4 regions of the Aeromonas intestinalis genome follow, and region 1 is predicted to be linked to each of the others. Evidence: predicted binding sites of a transcription regulator. Region 1 holds the regulator's gene; each other region holds the start of a gene.

Region 1 (4,211 bases):
GAAAAACGCTAATCTGGTCTTCGTGGCCCTGCTGCTGTGCGGCGCGGCCAACGCCAAAGAGTCCGACTTCACCGAAAAGGTCTATGTGGACGCGGTCAAGCAGGTGGCCGAGATGCAGGACAACCGTGTCACCTTCAGCGAAGACGTCATCATCACCCAGGGCACCATCAAGATTAAGGCCGACAAGGTGGTGGTGATCCGCTCCGGCGAGAAGGGTGCCGAGGTGATGACCGCCTATGGCAGCCCGGCCACCTTCTTCCAGATCCTGGACAACGGCAAGCCGGTCAACGCCCATGGCAACAGCATCCGTTACGAGCTGAAGAACCGTCTGGTGACCATCACCGGCAACGGCCAGCTCAAGCAGGAAGACAGCCAGGTCAATGGCGACCTCATCCGCTACGACATCGTCAAACAGAAAATGATCGCCGAGAGCAAGGGGCCGACCCAGCGCGTCAAGACGGTGTTCCTGCCGGATCAGGTCGAGAATTTCGACAAGCCCGCCGAACAGAAGAAGTAGGAAACAACAGTCATGGCAGTGTTAAAAGCAGTGGGCTTGCAGAAGAGCTACAAGCGTCGCATGGTGGTCAGTGACGTCAGCCTGGAAGTGGGCACCGGCCAGATCGTGGGGCTGCTTGGCCCGAACGGAGCTGGCAAGACCACCTCCTTCTACATGATAGTGGGGCTGGTGCAGCGGGATGCCGGGCTCATCACCATCGACGATCAGGATATCAGCCTGCAGCCCATGCACATCCGTGCGCGCAACGGCATCGGTTACCTGCCTCAGGAAGCCTCCATCTTCCGCCGTCTGTCGGTGTTCGACAACCTGATGGGGGTCATGCAGACCCGCAAGGGATTGAGCAGCGAGGAGCGGGAGGACAAGGTCGAGCAACTGCTGGAAGAGTTCAACATCACCCACATCCGTGACAGCCTGGGTCAGAGCCTGTCAGGGGGGGAGCGCCGCCGGGTCGAGATCGCCCGGGCGCTGGCGGCAGAGCCGAGATTTATTCTGCTGGATGAGCCTTTTGCAGGGGTTGATCCCATTTCTGTCATCGATATCAAAAAGATCATCCAGCATCTGAAGGAACGTGGGCTGGGTGTGCTGATCACCGATCACAACGTTCGCGAGACCCTGGATGTGTGTGAGAAGGCCTATATCGTCAGCCACGGCAAGATGATTGCCGAGGGCGCACCGGTGGATATCCTCGCCGATGAGCAGGTCAAGCGCGTCTATTTGGGCGATCAATTCAGTCTATAGTAAGGGGGCATTCCCTCATTTTTGTTAGGTGACTGCCTCGCTGAACATAAGGATATCCCGACGTAGATGAAGCCGACATTACAGTTGCGTCTCGGTCAGTCCCTGACCATGACGCCACAATTACAACAAGCGATTCGTCTGCTCCAGCTTTCCACGCTGGAACTCCAGCAGGAAATTCAGCAAGCGCTCGACAACAACCCCTTGCTGGAGCAAGAGGAGAGCGAGGCGCAGGAAACCAGTCCGGTCGAAGTGGCCGATGCCAGTCAGCTGGATTCCAGTGACGCCATGGCGCAGGACAAGATGCCGGACGAGCTGCCCGTCGATACCACCTGGGACGAGGTCTACTCCGCCGGGACGGCCCAGAGCGCTGGCCCCATCCACGATGGAGAGGAGAGCGTCTATCAGGGGGAAACCACCGAGAACCTGCAGGACTATCTGTTGTGGCAGATGCGGCTGACGCCGTTCAGCGATCTGGATGCCGCCATCGCCCTCGCCATCATCGATGCCATCGACGAATCCGGTTATCTGACGGTTTCTCTCGAGGATATTCAGGCTGCAGTCAGCAGTGACGAGGTAGAAGTGGAACTGGATGAGGTCGAGGCCGTGCTCAAGCGGGTGCAGCATTTCGATCCGCTCGGCATCGCCGCCCGCTCCGTGCAGGAGTGCCTGCTGATCCAGCTTGGCCAGTATCCCTCCGATCTGCCCTGGCTCAACGAGGCACGGGAAGTGATCAGCGAGCACATGGATCTGCTTGGCAATCGTGACTATCGCACCCTGGCGCGCAAGACCCGGCTCAAGGAGAGCGACCTCAAGGAGGTGCTGGACCTTATCCAGCAGCTGGAACCCAGACCCGGCAACGGCGTCATCCAGAGCGAATCCCAATACGTGATCCCGGACGTGTCCGTGGTCAAGAAAGGCAGCAAGTGGGTGGTGGAGCTCAACCCGGATTCGGCGCCGCGCATTCGCGTCAACGAGACCTATGCGGCCATGGCCCGCAACGCGCGCAGCAGCACGGATACCCAGTTCATCCGCTCCCACCTGCAGGAAGCGAAGTGGTTCATCAAGAGCCTGGAGAGTCGTAACGACACCCTGCTCAAGGTGGCCAGCTGTATCGTCGAGCAGCAGCAGGGATTCTTCGAATATGGGGAAGAGGCCATGAAACCCATGGTGCTCAACGACATCGCCGAGGCGGTGGAGATGCATGAATCGACCATCTCGCGGGTGACGACCCAGAAGTACATGCATACGCCCCGTGGCATCTTTGAACTGAAGTTTTTTTTCTCCAGTCACGTGAATACGGAAGGAGGAGGAGAGTGCTCATCGACCGCTATTCGCGCCTTGATCAAGAAGCTGGTGACGGCGGAAAACCCCGCCAAGCCGCTTAGTGATAGCAAGATCGCGGATTTGCTGGCCGAACAGGGTATTATGGTGGCGAGACGCACGATCGCAAAGTACCGTGAATCCTTGTTGATCCCGCCATCCAATCAGCGCAAACGCCTGGTTTAGGCAAACAAAAGGAAGACGTTATGCAAATTAACCTGACCGGACACCATGTCGAGATTACCGAAGCTCTGCGTGATTATGTGAACAACAAATTTGCCAAACTCGAGCGTCACTTTGACCATATCAACAACGTGCATGTGGTGTTGAGCGTCGAAAAACTGAACCAGATTGCCGAAGCCAAGCTGCATGTCAGCGGCGGTGAGGTGTTCGCCAACTCGGAGCATGCCGACATGTATGCTGCGATTGATACCCTGCTTGATAAACTGGACAGACAGATCATCAAGCACAAAGATAAATTAAATCAAAAATAACTATGCAACTTGAACACATACTGAGTCGGGACTGCACCAAGAGTGCGGTCCCCTGTACCAGCAAGAAACGCGCTCTCGAGATCATCAGTGAACTGGCTGCAGAGCGCCTCGGCACCTCCCGTCAGGTGTTGTTTGAAAGCCTGCTGGCGCGGGAAAAAATGGGCAGTACCGGGATCGGTGCCGGTATTGCCATTCCGCATGGCCGTATTGACGATGCCTTTGCGCCGACTGCTGTGCTGATGACCTTCTCCGAACCCATCCCTTTCGACTCGATTGACAATCAACCGGTTGACCTGCTCTTTGCATTGCTGGTGCCGGAAAGCGAGTGCAAGCAGCATCTCAAGACCCTTTCCCTGATGGCATCCAAGTTGGGTGACAAGGCCGTCTGCCGCCAGTTGCGTCAGGCGACCAGTGACGAAGAACTCTATCAGATCATGACCTCGGCCTGATGCCGGACAAGGCACAGCCAGGTTGGCGTGGGGGGACAAGATGCAATTAATCGTGGTAAGCGGTCGCTCGGGCTCCGGCAAGACGGTAGCCCTGCGGGTGCTGGAAGATCTGGGGTATTACTGCGTAGACAATCTGCCGGTCAATCTGTTGCCCCAGTTGATCGTCTCGGTGGAGAGTCAGTATGACAAGCTGGCGGTCAGCATCGACGTGCGCAACCTGCCCACCGAGCCGGATAGGCTGGAGAATCTGCTGGCCCAGGTACGCAGCGAGGGGCGGGTGGAGTTTTCCAGCTTCTTCTTCGACGCCGACAACACTACCCTGCTCAAGCGCTATGGCGAGAGTCGCCGGTTGCACCCCCTCTCTCGCAACAAGCTGTCGCTGGACGAGGCCATCCGGGAGGAGACCCACCTGCTGGCGCCCCTCTCTTCCAGTGCCGACCTGCGCATCGACACCACCAACCTCAGCATTCACGATCTCAGCGAGCTCATCAAAACCCGGGTGCTCGGCAAGAAAGAGAACGAGCTGGTGCTGGTGTTTGAATCATTCGGCTTCAAGTACGGCATCCCCAAGGATGCAGACTTCGTGTTCGATGCCCGTTTTCTGCCAAATCCCCACTGGATCCCAGAACTCAAGCCTTTCACCGGCCGGGATGAACCTGTGGCGAACTACCTCTCCAGCCAGACGGACGTCAT
Region 2 (4,211 bases), on a different contig from region 1:
TACGCAAATATGGTGGCAAGGTGGCGGCGGTGGGCGGTGCGGCGGCCCTCGGTGGTCTCGCCTACAAGCTCTACCAGGACTGGCAATCCCAGCAGGGCGGGGCGGCGCAACCAGCCCAGCCTCTGGATTCCCTGCAGGGACAGGCGCTTGACGCCCGTGCCACCCTGCTGGTGCGTGCCATGGTGGCGGCGGCCCGGGCCGATGGTCACATCGACGACGCCGAGCGCCAGAAGATCCAGCAGTACCTGACCGAACAGGGGCAGAGCGATGCGGCCCGCTGGATTGACGCCGAGCTGGCCCGCCCGCTGGATCCCCAGGCCCTGGCCCGGGAGGTCACCGACATGGAGCAGGCCACCGAGGTCTACCTCGCCTCCCTGCTCACCGTCGAGGTGGATCACTTCATGGAGCGCGGTTATCTGGACGAGCTGGCCCGTGCCCTCAGGCTCGATGACAACCTCAAAGGCAGCATAGAGAAGCAGGTGGCCCAGCTGGGGTCGCCGAGCTGATCCGCACGTTCGTACTCGATGAAAAGGCCCCGTCATGGGGCCTGTTTGTGTTCGGCCGCGTCCGCCTCAAGGGCTCAACGCAACAAGGGTTTGTCTAACTGCTGCCGGATAAGCTCCGCCAACTGGCCGAGGGCGGCCTCCAGCTCTGGGCTCCAGGGATGGGAGCTGTTTAGGCGCAGGCAGTGGTTGTGCTGACCCTGGCTGGAAAAGAGCGCCCCGGGCGCCAGGGAAAAGCCGCAGGCGAGCGCTCTGGCGTGCAGGGCCCGGCTGTCGAGACGCTCGTCAAATTCCAGCCAGAGGAAGTAGCCGCCATCGGGGGAGGAAATGCGCACATCCAGGGGCAGGAGGCGCAGCAGAGCGGCCCGCATCTGCTGCTGGCGCTGGGCCAGGGTGTGGCGCAGGCGCCGAAAATGGGCATCCACCCCGCCCTGGCGCAGCATGTCGGCAAGCGCCAGCTGGCTCGGCACATTGGTCGACAGGGTCGACATCAGCTGCAGCCGCTGGATGCGCTCGGCATGGGGGCCCGCCACCACCCAGCCGACCCGAAAGCCCGGCGCCAGGCATTTGGAAAACGAGCTGCACAGCAGGCTGTCCCCCCGAGCGTCCCAATGCTTGAGCGGGCGCGGCCGCTCGCGGCCAAAATAGATCTCCGCATAGACGTCGTCCTCCACCAGAGGTACCCGGTGGGCGTTGAGCAACTGCATCAACGCCTCCTTGTGGCCATCCGGCATGGTGTGACCCAGCGGATGCTGGACGTTGCCCATCAGCCAGCACGCCTTGATGGGACGCTGGGCCAGGGCCTGTGCCAGCAAGGCGAGATCGATGCCGACCCCGGGGATCACGGGGATCTCCACCGCCTTGAGCTGCAAACGCTCTATGGCCTGCAGGGCGCCGTAGAAGGTGGGAGACTCCACCACCACCCAGTCTCCCGGCTCGGTCAGCACCTGCAGGCTGAGGGAGAGCGCCTCCATGGCTCCCGTGGTGATGATGATCTCTTGGGGGTCGACCAGCAGGCCATCGTCCGCGTAGCGGCGGGCGATGGCCCGGCGCAACGTCTCGTTGCCGGGGGGCAAATCCGCCACCGTGCTGAAGGGATCGAGCCGGCGCATGCAGCTGCCCAGCGCCCGGCCGAGCTGGGGATGGGGGAAGAGGACGGGATCCGCCACCGCCATGCCGAGCGGCACCAGATCCCGGGACTTGCTCGCCTGCAGCACCTCGAACACCAGATCGTTGATGTCCACCGAGCCGCTGTAGTGCGCCTGCTGGGGGACGCTGATGCGCTGGGGGGAGGCGGCGGCCTTGACGTAGTAACCGGACTGGGGCCGCGCCAGCACCAGGCCGCGGCTCTCCAGCAACTGATAGGCCTGCAGCACAGTCATGGGGCTAAGGTGGTGGGTCTTGCAGCTCTGGCGGATGGAGGGGATACGCTCCCCCGGCCGCCAGACGCCGCTCTCTATCTGCTGCTGCAGTTGATCTGCCAGTTGGCCGTAGCGGGACATGATGGATTTAAACTGTTATAGGTGTATTTCACTATAACTGCATCTGTTATAGGTGTCATGGCACGTGTTGTACTTAACGGGCGAAAACCTGTCTGTTAAATGCAACATAGAGAGTCATGCATGATAAGCCTGGATGATGTGGTCAGCCTCTCCCGAATACAGTTCGGCGCGACGGCGATGTTCCACTTTCTGTTTGTACCCCTCACCCTGGGGCTGTCCTGGATCCTGGTGATTGCCGAGTCGGCCTACGTGATGACCGGCAAGGTGATCTACAAGGACATCACCCGCTTCTGGGGCAAGTTGTTCGGTATCAACTTCGTGATGGGGGTGACTACCGGGATCACGTTGGAGTTCCAGTTCGGGACCAACTGGGCCTACTACTCCCACTACGTCGGCGACATCTTCGGCACTCCGCTCGCGGTGGAGGGACTGATGGCCTTCTTCCTCGAATCCACCCTGGTGGGACTCTTCTTCTTCGGCTGGGACAAACTCTCCCGCGGTCAGCACCTGATGGTGACCATGCTGGTGGCGCTCGGCTCCAACCTCTCAGCGCTCTGGATCCTCATCGCCAACGGCTGGATGCAGAACCCGGTCGGCGCCGAGTTCAACCCCATGACGATGCGCATGGAGCTGGTGGACGTGGCCGCTGTCATCTTCAACCCGGTGGCCCAGGTCAAGTTCGTGCACACGGTGGCGGCGGGCTATGTGGCTGCTTCCCTGTTCGTGATGGGGGTGAGCAGCTGGTATCTGCTGCGCCGCATGGAGGTGCGCTTCGCCCTGCGCTCCTTCGCCATCGCCTCGGGTTTCGGTCTGGCCGCCATCCTCTCGGTCATAGTACTGGGTGACGAGTCTGGCTATCGCACCGGCGAGGTACAGAAGGTGAAACTCGCCGCCATCGAGGCGGAGTGGCACACCGAGCCTGCCCCGGCCTCCTTCACCCTGTTCGGTCTGCCGGATCAGAGCGCCGAGACCACCCACGCCGCGGTCAAGATCCCTTATCTGATGGGCATTATCGCCACCCGCTCCCTCGATGAGCAGGTGACGGGCCTGAAAGATCTCAAGGCCGAGCACGAGGTGCGCATCCGCAGTGGCATGCTGGCCCACGATGCCCTGGAAGCCCTGCGGGCGGATGGCGGCAATGCCAAGGCCTGGGCCACCTTCGAGCGCCACCGCGCCGATCTCGGCTACGGCCTGCTGCTGACCCCCTACGCCAAGGAGATTGGCAAGGCGGACGAGGTGGCCATTGCCAAGGCGGTGGACGACTCCATCCCCCAGGTGGCGCCACTGTTCTGGAGCTTCCGACTGATGGTAGGCATAGGCGTGGTGTTGCTGCTGCTCTTTACCGCCGCCTTCCTGCAGCTGTGCCGGGGCCGGCTGGTGCAATCGACCCAACTGCTCAAGGCCCTGTTCTGGAGCATACCGCTGCCCTGGATTGCCATCGAGGCGGGCTGGTTCGTGGCCGAGTTCGGTCGCCAACCCTGGACCATCAGCGACGTGCTGCCGGTGTCGGCATCCGTCTCCTTGCTGCGCCCGGGCCCACTCTGGTTCAGCCTCATCTCAATCTTCCTCATCTACAGCACGCTGCTGGTGGTGGAGCTGTTCTTGTTGCGTCACGTGATCCGCAAAGGGCCCGCCAGCCTGCAGACGGGTCGTTATCAAGGTGAAGTGTTGAAAAACGGGAGTCCCGTCTGATGGATTACGAAACCCTGAAACTCGTCTGGTGGGGGTTGGTGCTCTTCCTGCTCATCGGCTTCGTGGTGATGGATGGCTTCGATCTCGGGGTCGGCATGCTGTTGCCCGTGGTGGCCAAGAACGATGAGGAGCGGCGGGTGCTGCTCAACAGCGTGGGCCCCGTGTGGGAGGGCAACCAGGTGTGGCTCATCGCCGGTGCCGGCACCCTGTTCGCCGCCTGGCCCCTGGTCTATGCCGCCTCCTTCTCGGCGCTCTATGTGCCCTTCATGTTCCTGCTGTTCGGCCTCTTCCTGCGCCCGGTCGGTTTTGACTATCGCAGCAAGCTGCCGGACCCCGTGTGGCGCCGCTGGTGGGACAGGGCCCTGGTGATGGGGGCCCTGCTGCCGACCCTGGTGTTTGGCGCGACCCTGGGCTTCTTGCTGCAAGGCTTGCCGTTTCGCTTCGATTCGGCCCTTCGCATCCACTATGGCGCCTTCGATTTCAACTGGCCCCTGCTCTTCACCTGCATGGGCAC
Region 3 (4,211 bases), on a different contig from region 1:
CAGGGTGCGCTCGACGGTGCCGGGGCGCTTCATCAGCTTGAGGATGCGCGGGCTGGCGTGTTGCAGCGGGATGTCGAGATAGGGTAGCACCTTGCCGTCGCGCATCAGCGGGATGACGTCATCCACGTGCGGATACGGGTAGACATAATGCAGGCGTACCCACATGCCGAGCTTGGCGAGTTCTTCGCACAGGGCCACCATGCTGGTCTTGACCGGCATGCCGTCATAGAAGCCGGTACGGTGCTTGACGTCCACGCCATAGGCGGAGGTGTCTTGGGAGATCACCAGGATCTCCTTCACGCCCGCCTCTTTCAGGCGCTTGGCCTCGGCCAGCACCTCGCCGATGGGACGGCTCACCAGATCCCCGCGCATGGAGGGGATGATGCAGAAGGTGCAGCGGTGGTTGCAGCCTTCGGAAATCTTCAGGTAGGCGTAGTGACGGGGGGTCAGCTTGACCCCATGGGCCGGCACCAGGCTGGTGAAGGGGTTGTGGGTGGGCTTTTCCACGTACTTGTGGACGTGGCCCAGCACCTCTTCATAGGCGTGGGGGCCGGTGATTTCGAGCACCTTGGGGTGGATCTCGCGGATCTGGTTCTCTTTGGCGCCAAGACAGCCGGTGACGATCACCTTGCCGTTTTCGGACAGGGCCTCACCGATGGCTTCCAGCGACTCTTGTACTGCGCTGTCGATGAAGCCGCAGGTGTTGACCACCACCAGCTCCGCATCGTCATAGCTGGGCACCACATCGTACCCTTCGGTACGCAGCTGGGTCAGGATGCGTTCGGAATCGACCAGATTTTTGGGGCAACCCAAGGAGACGAATCCTACTTTGGGGGCCTGTTTTGTGTTGGACATCGCTCAATCACTCTTAGGTGGCTCTATTATAAGGGCGCGGATTTTACCGGAATGGCTAACCAAAAACTATACAACCGGGGCTGGCCGAACAATATTTACGGGTTCATCCCCTTTGCATTGGCAAGGGCGAGGGGGATGAGCGCCTCTGCGGGTGACAGTTATCGTCCGACCACGGCAGCCTTGCTTCCTCAAGCAGAGTACGGCAGGAAACGCCTTGCTCACCCGGCAATATGGGCGAAAGAGTGACGCAGGTGATTGAGTCGCAAGGCATAGTCGTGAACGGGACTGTTATTGGCGTACGATTAAATCTGATAGGGTAGTGATCCGCTGACGAGCAGAAGAAGGAGCAGACCATGAAGAGCAAACCCTGGCTGATTGCCGCCGCCCTGTTGCTGGCATCCACTCCCAGCCATGCCGACTGGGCCAAGCTGAAAGAGGCCGCCTCCGATCTCGGCACCGCGGTGAGCGACACCAGCAAGGAGGCATGGAAGGGGATCACCGATTTCTCCAAGGAGACCTGGGAGTCCGTCTCTACCTGGGGAGCCGATGCCTATAACAAGGCTGGCGCCTGGACCGAAGAGAGTGCGGCCACCGGCAAGGAGTGGCTGGATGCGGCGGACAAGAAGCTCGACACCATGTTGGAACCCAAGACCCCGGAAGAGGCACGCACGGCCCTCGATACCATGGCCGACACCGCTCTGGTGCGGCTGTTCAACGATCAGCCCTCCGCCAAGCTGCTGTTTGACCAGGCCTATGGCTACGCGGTGTTTGATTCGCGCAAGTTCTCCCTGATGATCCATACCAACCAGGGGTCGGGGGTCGCGGTCAATCGCAAAACCGGCAAGCACACCTATATGAAGATGTTCGGGGCTGGCCTCGCGGCCGGGCTCGGCGGCAAGTTCTATCAGCAGGTGATCCTGTTTGAAGACCAGACCCACTTCGATGCCTTCGTCAACAAGGGCTGGGAAGCCACTTCCGAGGTGGGGGCCGTGGCGGGCAAGGAGAGTGCCGAGCTGACCGCCAAGTACAACGGCGGCATGGCCATCTACCAGATTGGCGAGAAAGGGCTGCTGCTGGATGCCAATATTTCCGGCTCCAAGTACTGGCTTGACGATGATTTGAACAAGTGACACATCCCTCTCGGTCCGACAAGTTCTTTTTCTTCTATCAGATTGAAATACAGTCTGTTTAATTGACGAGACTTGCAGTAAAAAGAGGGCCTTCGGCCCTCTTTTTCATGGGCGCGGATCAGAGTCGTGGGACAAGGAGAGGGATATGGCGCATGAGCCCGGGCAAGATGTGATGGCGGCCCAGAGCCGGGAGTGGGAAAAACAGAGCATCTATCTGCGGTTGCAGGAAGGGATCCCCACGGCGTTCTGGGTCTGGGGGGATCTGGTGGCACCGCTGGAACCAGTCTTGCCGACAGAAGCCTATGCGGGCCAGTTTGGTTGGGGAGAGGCCGATGAGGCCTGCCTGGCCCTCTCCCACGCCATCATCGCCAAGCTGGTGGCCGTGGGCTTGGTGACCCCTGAGCAGGCAAGCGTCAAGGCGCACTACCTGCGTGATGAGGTGCTGGCCAAGCTGCCCGCCGACGAACACTACGATCTGCACCTGAGTTACCTGCGGTTGCTGCTGGGCAAACAGCCCTGGCCCGCGATCTGAATCCGTGACGGCTGGTGGCACCGGCCTGATCACGCCCCTCTTTCACTTCTGATCTTCTCTATTCGCTCTGGTTGGCACCCTTATTGCTTTAAGCCTGTCAGCGTCAATGATTTGTCTGGGGATGAAAGATGGAAATAAGTGCAAGCAGCCTGATGCAAGAGATGCAGGCACTCAAGGTCGAAGCGGGAGCCACCCCGCTGGCCCAGCCTGGTCGCCCGGTCAGCTCGGATTTCGGTCAGATGCTCAAGCTGGCTCTCGACAATGTCAACGAGCTGCAGGGCAGCGCCAACGATCTGCGCACCCGCTTCGATCTGGGCGACAAGTCGGTGGATCTCTCCGAGGTGATGATCGCCGGCCAGAAATCCTCCATCGCCTTCGAGGCGACCGTCCAGGTGCGCAACAAGATGGTCGATGCCTACAAGACCATCATGAACATGCCGGTATAAGCATATCCATGGCGACTGAGCATCATGAACATGTCAGCAACAAGGACATAAACCGTGGCTAACGATCAAAACGGCGATCTGCTGATGAACAACGAAGGGGCGGCGACCCTGGACGAGCAGGAGCAGAAGAGCTCGGCGCTGGGCTTTCTCTCCAACACGGATGTGCTGCGCCAGATCACCCTGATCCTGGGGCTGACTATCTGTCTGGCCATCGCCGTCTTCATCCTGCTGTGGGGCAAGGAGCCGGAGATGCGTCCCCTCGGCACCTTCAATACCCAGGAGCTGGTCTCCACCCTCGACTACCTCGATCAGCAGAAGATCCCCTATCAGGTGGACGGCAAGAGCGTGCTGGTCAGCGCCGAAAACTATGCCGATATCCGTCTGCGCCTTACCCGCGCCGGCCTTGCCAGCAGCAGCGACGTGAGCAATGACGGCGAGTCCATCCTGCTCAAGGACTCCAGCTTCGGCGTCAGCCAGCGCATGGAGGGAGAGCGTCTCAAGCTCAGCCGCGAGCGCCAGCTGGCGAGCGCCATCGAGCAGTTCCAGAACGTGGCCAAGGCCCAGGTGCTGCTGGCCATCCCCAAGGACAACGTGTTCGCCCGTAACGAACGCAAGCCGAGTGCCACCGTGGTGCTGAGCCTGCGGGGCAGCGCCCTCGGCCAGGGGGAAGTGGACTCCATCGTCGACATGGTGGCCTCCGCCGTCCACGGCCTGGAGCCGACCCGGGTCACGGTCACCGACCAGAATGGCCGCCTGCTCAACTCCGGCTCCCAGGATCCTCTCTCCGCCCAGACCCGCAAAGAGTTTGCGATGCAGCAGAAGCAGGAGCTGGAGTACAAACAAAAAATTGACGCCATCCTGATCCCGGTGCTCGGGGCGGACAACTACACCGCCGAGGTGGATCTCTCCCTCGACTTCTCCCAGCAGGAGCAGACCCGCAAGACCTTCAATCCGGACTTGCCCGCCGTGCGCTCCGAGATGACGGTGGAGGAGAACAGCTCGGGTGGCAGCAACGGCGGCGTGCCCGGCGCGCTCTCCAACCAGCCCCCTGCCGCCTCCAGCATTCCCCAGGAGGCGACGGCCGCCGAGGGTGGCAATGCGGCCAGCGGCCGCTCCCGCAAGGAGGCGACCCGCAACTTCGAACTGGACAGCACCATCAGCCATATCCGGCGCCAGCAGGGCGGCATTCGCCGCATGACGGTGTCGGTGGCGGTGGATTACAAGGCGACGCCTGGCGCCGAGGGCGCC
Region 4 (4,211 bases), on a different contig from region 1:
CCAGCTGATCGGAGAAGGCGTCATCGAAGCCCATCTTCTTGAGCTCCTTGATGAGCAGGGCCCGCATCGGCTCGCGGCGCTCCACCTCCTGCCACATCAGACCGGAGATCTGGTGCTCCAGCAGCTTGCGGATGCTGGCCATCTCCTTGCGCATCCCTTCCATCTCCTGATCCCGCTGGGGAGCCTGAGCCGGGCGGGACGGAGACGCTGGACGGGGCCTGGGCTTGGCAGGCTCGGGGGCAGCCCCCCACTGGCCCTGTTCCGCCAGGGTCTTGGGGGCGGCAGTGGCCGACACCAGACCGGCAGACTGGTTGCTGTTGCCCCTCTCCCCTGCCGGGTTGGCGGGGTTGAGCTTCTGCTGGCGCGCCAGCAGCGCGGCCAGGGTATCGGCATAATATTCGTTCTGCTCCTTGGGAGCCTGGCGCGTCATCTGCTTGCCCGCAGACGAGATATTGACGCTCTCATCGTTCAACTGACGGCGAACCGGCGCATCCTTGGGTCCGGGCACCTGGGACTGGTAGTCGACGGCTGCGACTATCTCCACCCCACCGGTGACCTTCTTGTTGGACATGATGACAGCATCCGGCCCGAGAGTCTCCTTGACCTCGGCCAGCGCAGTACGCATGTCTTTGGCAAAAAACCGCTTAATCTTCACCCGTCATCTCCGCTAACTAGCCTTGTCCTACCGCACTGACGATGCGGATCTGCTTGTCGTCAGGCACTTCCTGATAGGACAGCACGCGTAATCCAGGAATGGCATTCTTGACAAACTTCGCCAGGGTATTGCGCAGTATCCCCGATGTCAGAAGCACGGCCGGTTGGCCTTCCAGTTCTTGTCGTTGAGTGGCTTCCACCAGGGAGCGCTGCATCCGCTCCGCCAGTCCCGGCTCTATGCCGGCGCCATCTCCCCCACCTGCTTGCAGGGATTGATGCAATATACGTTCCAATTCTGGCGACAGGGTGATCACCGGCAGCTCCGGTTCGGGGCCTGCGATCTCCTGCACGATGAGTCTGCGCAGGGCGATACGACAGGCGGCCGTCAGCACTTCCGGATCCGGGCTGCGGGGCGCATATTCCACGAGGGTCTGCAGGATAGTGCGCATATCGCGAATTGGCACGCCTTCATTGAGGAGATTTTGCAGCACCTTGACCAGATTGCCCATGCTGATCACCTCGGGAACCAGACCTTCCACCAGCTTGCTCTGGTGCTTCCCTATCATATCCAGCAGTTGTTGCACTTCGTCATGACCCAACAGCAGCGCCGCGTGGTTGGAGAGGATCTGGCTCATGTGGGTGGCGACCACGGTGGCGGCATCCACCACCGTATAGCCCAGGGTCTGGGCCTGGGAGACCTGCTCCTTGGCGACCCAGACCGCCTCCAGCCCGAAGGCGGGGTCCTGGGTGGCGATACCCTGGATCTGGCCAAACACCTGGCCCGGATTGATGGCCATCTCCTTGTCGTGATAGACGGTGGCCTCCCCTGTGCTCACCCCCATCAGGGTGATGCGGTACTGGTTCGGCGCGAGATCCAGGTTGTCCCGGATATGCACGGCAGGCACCAGGAAGCCGAACTCCTGGGAGAGCTTCTTGCGCACCCCCTTGATCCGGTTGAGCAGTTCTCCGCCCTGGCTCTTGTCCACCAGCGGAATAAGCTGGTAACCCACCTCGAGACCGATGACATCCACCGGCATGACGTCATCCCAGCTCAGATCCTTCTGCTCATGAGGTTGATCGGCCGCCTGCGGCAACAACTCGCCACTGGCCGCTTTGGCGGCCCGCAGCTTGTCACGGCGCAGCAGCCACCAGGCACCAACCGCGGCGATGGCACCGAGGCTCAGGAACGCCAGGTGTGGCATGCCGGGCACTATGCCCATCAACAGCAAGATGCCGGCGGAGATCACCAGTGCCTTGGGGTTTTCGAACAACTGGCCGAGCACCGCCGTGCCCATGTCCTGATCCGTGTTCTGGCGGGTCACGATGATGGCGGCGGCGATGGAGAGCAGCAACGAGGGGATCTGGGCCACCAGGCCGTCACCGATGGCGAGCAGGGTGTAGACCTGGGCCGCCTCGCTGAAGGTGAGCTGGTGCTGCATCATGCCGATGATGAAGCCACCGATGATGTTGATGAAGAGGATCATGATGCCGGCGATGGCATCCCCCTTCACGAATTTGGAGGCACCGTCCATGGAGCCATAGAAGTCCGCCTCCTGGGTCACGTCCTGACGGCGCTTCTTGGCCTCTTCCTGATTGATGAGGCCGGCGTTGAGATCCGCATCGATGGCCATCTGCTTGCCGGGCATGGCATCCAGGGTGAAGCGGGCGCTCACCTCGGAGATACGGCCGGCACCCTTGGTGACCACCACGAAGTTGATGATCACCAGGATCATGAAGACGATGATGCCGACCGCATAGTTGCCGCCGATCACCACGTTGCCGAAGGCCTCGATCACGTGACCGGCGGCCGCGCTGCCGTTGTGCCCTTCCAGCAGCACCACCCGGGTGGAGGCCACGTTGAGGGCCAGACGCAGCAGGGTCGCAATCAGCAGGACGGTGGGGAAGGCGGCAAATTCCAGGGGGCGGCGAGTGTAGACGGCCACCAGCAGCACCACGATGGAGAGGGCGATGTTGAAGGAGAACAGGATATCCAGCATCAGGGGCGGAATGGGCAGCACCACCATGCCGAGGGAGGCGAGCACCAGCAGCGGGGTCCCTACCCCCTTGCCAAGCAACCACCTGTACTCTTTTAAACGGCCCAATCCTGCCTTGAATCCCATCGCTGTTCTCAGTTATCGACTGCCAGTTTCCGGATTAAAGCAAACATCAAGCCAATAATTCAAATTATTGATATACAAGGGTTTTGTTTTGACGCTGTCAGAAGTTCGACGTTGGTGAATCTTTCATCACCGACATAACGCAAAGGGGATCGGCAGCTCCATGGTGATGGGGTCGGTCGGCGACCACGGCGGAACGTCTTGAGCGGAGAGACGTAGGCCGGCACCTGGCCCACGGCGGCAAGACTACTTGCGAAACGCCAGTGGGATCGGCAGCTCAGTGGCGATGGGGGTCGGTCGGCGACCACGGCCACGTAGGAACGTCTTGAGCGAAGAGACGTAGGCTAGCACTTAGCCCACGGCGGAAAGGCTACTTGCGAAATTCCGGCGGGATCGGCAGCTCAGTGGCGATGGGGGTCGGTCGGCGACCACGGCCACGGCGGAACTTCTTGAGCTGATAGACATAGGCCAGCACCTGGGCCACGGCGGCAAACAGCCCCTCCGGGATCTCCTGCCCTATCTCGGTGGCATGGAAGATGGCACGGGTGAGCGGCGGCGAGGCCATGATGGGGATATCGTACTCGCGGGCGATCTCCCGTATCTTCATCGCCACCTCGTCCGCCCCCTTGGCCAGTACCTTGGGGGCCGCCCCGGGCTTGCTGGCGTCGTATTTGAGCGCCACCGAGTAGTGGGTCGGGTTGGTGATCACCACGTCGGCCTTGGGCACATCCCCCATCATGCGGCGCATCGCCATCTGCATCTGCAACTGGCGGATCTTGCCCTTGACCTCGGGCTTGCCCTCGCTGTCCTTGAACTCGTCTTTTATCTCCTGCTTGGTCATCTTCAACTGGCGGGTGTGGTTCCAGGTCTGGAAGGGCACATCGATGGCGACGATGGGGATGAGGGCGCAGCAGAGGATGATGAGCATCCAGAGCAGCAGATCCAGGGCATCGATGATGCCGCCGGGGAAGCCCTCGAGGGAGAGATTCAGCAGATGATTGAACTGGCTGGAGAGCATCCACCAGGCGAACAGACTGATGAACAGCACTTTCGCGATGGATTTGAGCAGTTCCACCAGGGATTGCACCCCGAACATCCGTTTCAGACCATTCAAGGGGCTGAGCTTGCTCCATTTGGGTAACATCGCCTCGGAGGAGAAGTTCATCCCGCCGAGCAGGGTGTTGCCGACGAAGGCGGCGATGGCCACCAGCAGGAACAGCATGCCCAGCGGCTGCACCAGCTCCCACAGCAGGGTCGGCAGCATGACCCCCATGGCATTGGGATCGAAGGCCTGCTCCCGCTCCAGGGTGAAGCCCATGGTGAGCACCTTGATCATGGCCCCCGCCAGGCTCTCCTTGATCATCAGCAGACCGAAGACGGTGGCCAGCAGGACGCTGGCGGTACCCAGCTCCTTGGAACGTGCAATCTGCCCTTTTTCCC

The links. Region 1 encodes sigma-54, which starts transcription at its own class of promoters, with help from an activator protein. Its sites were predicted from a motif close to TGGCACNGTTTTNGCTT; they were not measured.
Region 2: a site for sigma-54 is predicted at 2,064-2,080, ahead of ACW5W7_RS13505 (cytochrome ubiquinol oxidase subunit I). Genes of this name have one in related genera too.
Region 3: a site for sigma-54 is predicted at 2,590-2,606, ahead of fliE (flagellar hook-basal body complex protein FliE). Genes of this name have one in related genera too.
Region 4: a site for sigma-54 is predicted at 2,812-2,828, ahead of flhA (flagellar biosynthesis protein FlhA). Genes of this name have one in related genera too.

What each region holds. Positions count from the first base shown of each region.
Region 1 is NZ_JBSTYK010000008.1:219,325-223,535, reverse strand. It holds gene lptA (lipopolysaccharide transport periplasmic protein LptA) at 1-517, shown strand, start outside; gene lptC (LPS export ABC transporter periplasmic protein LptC) at 1-12, shown strand, start outside; gene lptB (LPS export ABC transporter ATP-binding protein) at 530-1,255, shown strand; gene ACW5W7_RS12640 (RNA polymerase factor sigma-54) at 1,322-2,761, shown strand; gene hpf (ribosome hibernation promoting factor) at 2,782-3,069, shown strand; gene ptsN (PTS IIA-like nitrogen regulatory protein PtsN) at 3,072-3,518, shown strand; gene rapZ (RNase adapter RapZ) at 3,559-4,211, shown strand, end outside.
Region 2 is NZ_JBSTYK010000009.1:165,540-169,750, forward strand. It holds gene ACW5W7_RS13495 (tellurite resistance TerB family protein) at 1-506, shown strand, start outside; gene ACW5W7_RS13500 (aminotransferase-like domain-containing protein) at 581-2,005, opposite strand; gene ACW5W7_RS13505 (cytochrome ubiquinol oxidase subunit I) at 2,126-3,697, shown strand; gene cydB (cytochrome d ubiquinol oxidase subunit II) at 3,697-4,211, shown strand, end outside.
Region 3 is NZ_JBSTYK010000001.1:409,579-413,789, reverse strand. It holds gene rimO (30S ribosomal protein S12 methylthiotransferase RimO) at 1-855, opposite strand, end outside; gene befA (beta cell expansion factor BefA) at 1,209-1,985, shown strand; gene ACW5W7_RS01900 (hypothetical protein) at 2,131-2,517, shown strand; gene fliE (flagellar hook-basal body complex protein FliE) at 2,646-2,963, shown strand; gene fliF (flagellar basal-body MS-ring/collar protein FliF) at 3,018-4,211, shown strand, end outside.
Region 4 is NZ_JBSTYK010000001.1:394,431-398,641, forward strand. It holds gene flhF (flagellar biosynthesis protein FlhF) at 1-655, opposite strand, end outside; gene flhA (flagellar biosynthesis protein FlhA) at 672-2,774, opposite strand; gene flhB (flagellar biosynthesis protein FlhB) at 3,142-4,211, opposite strand, start outside.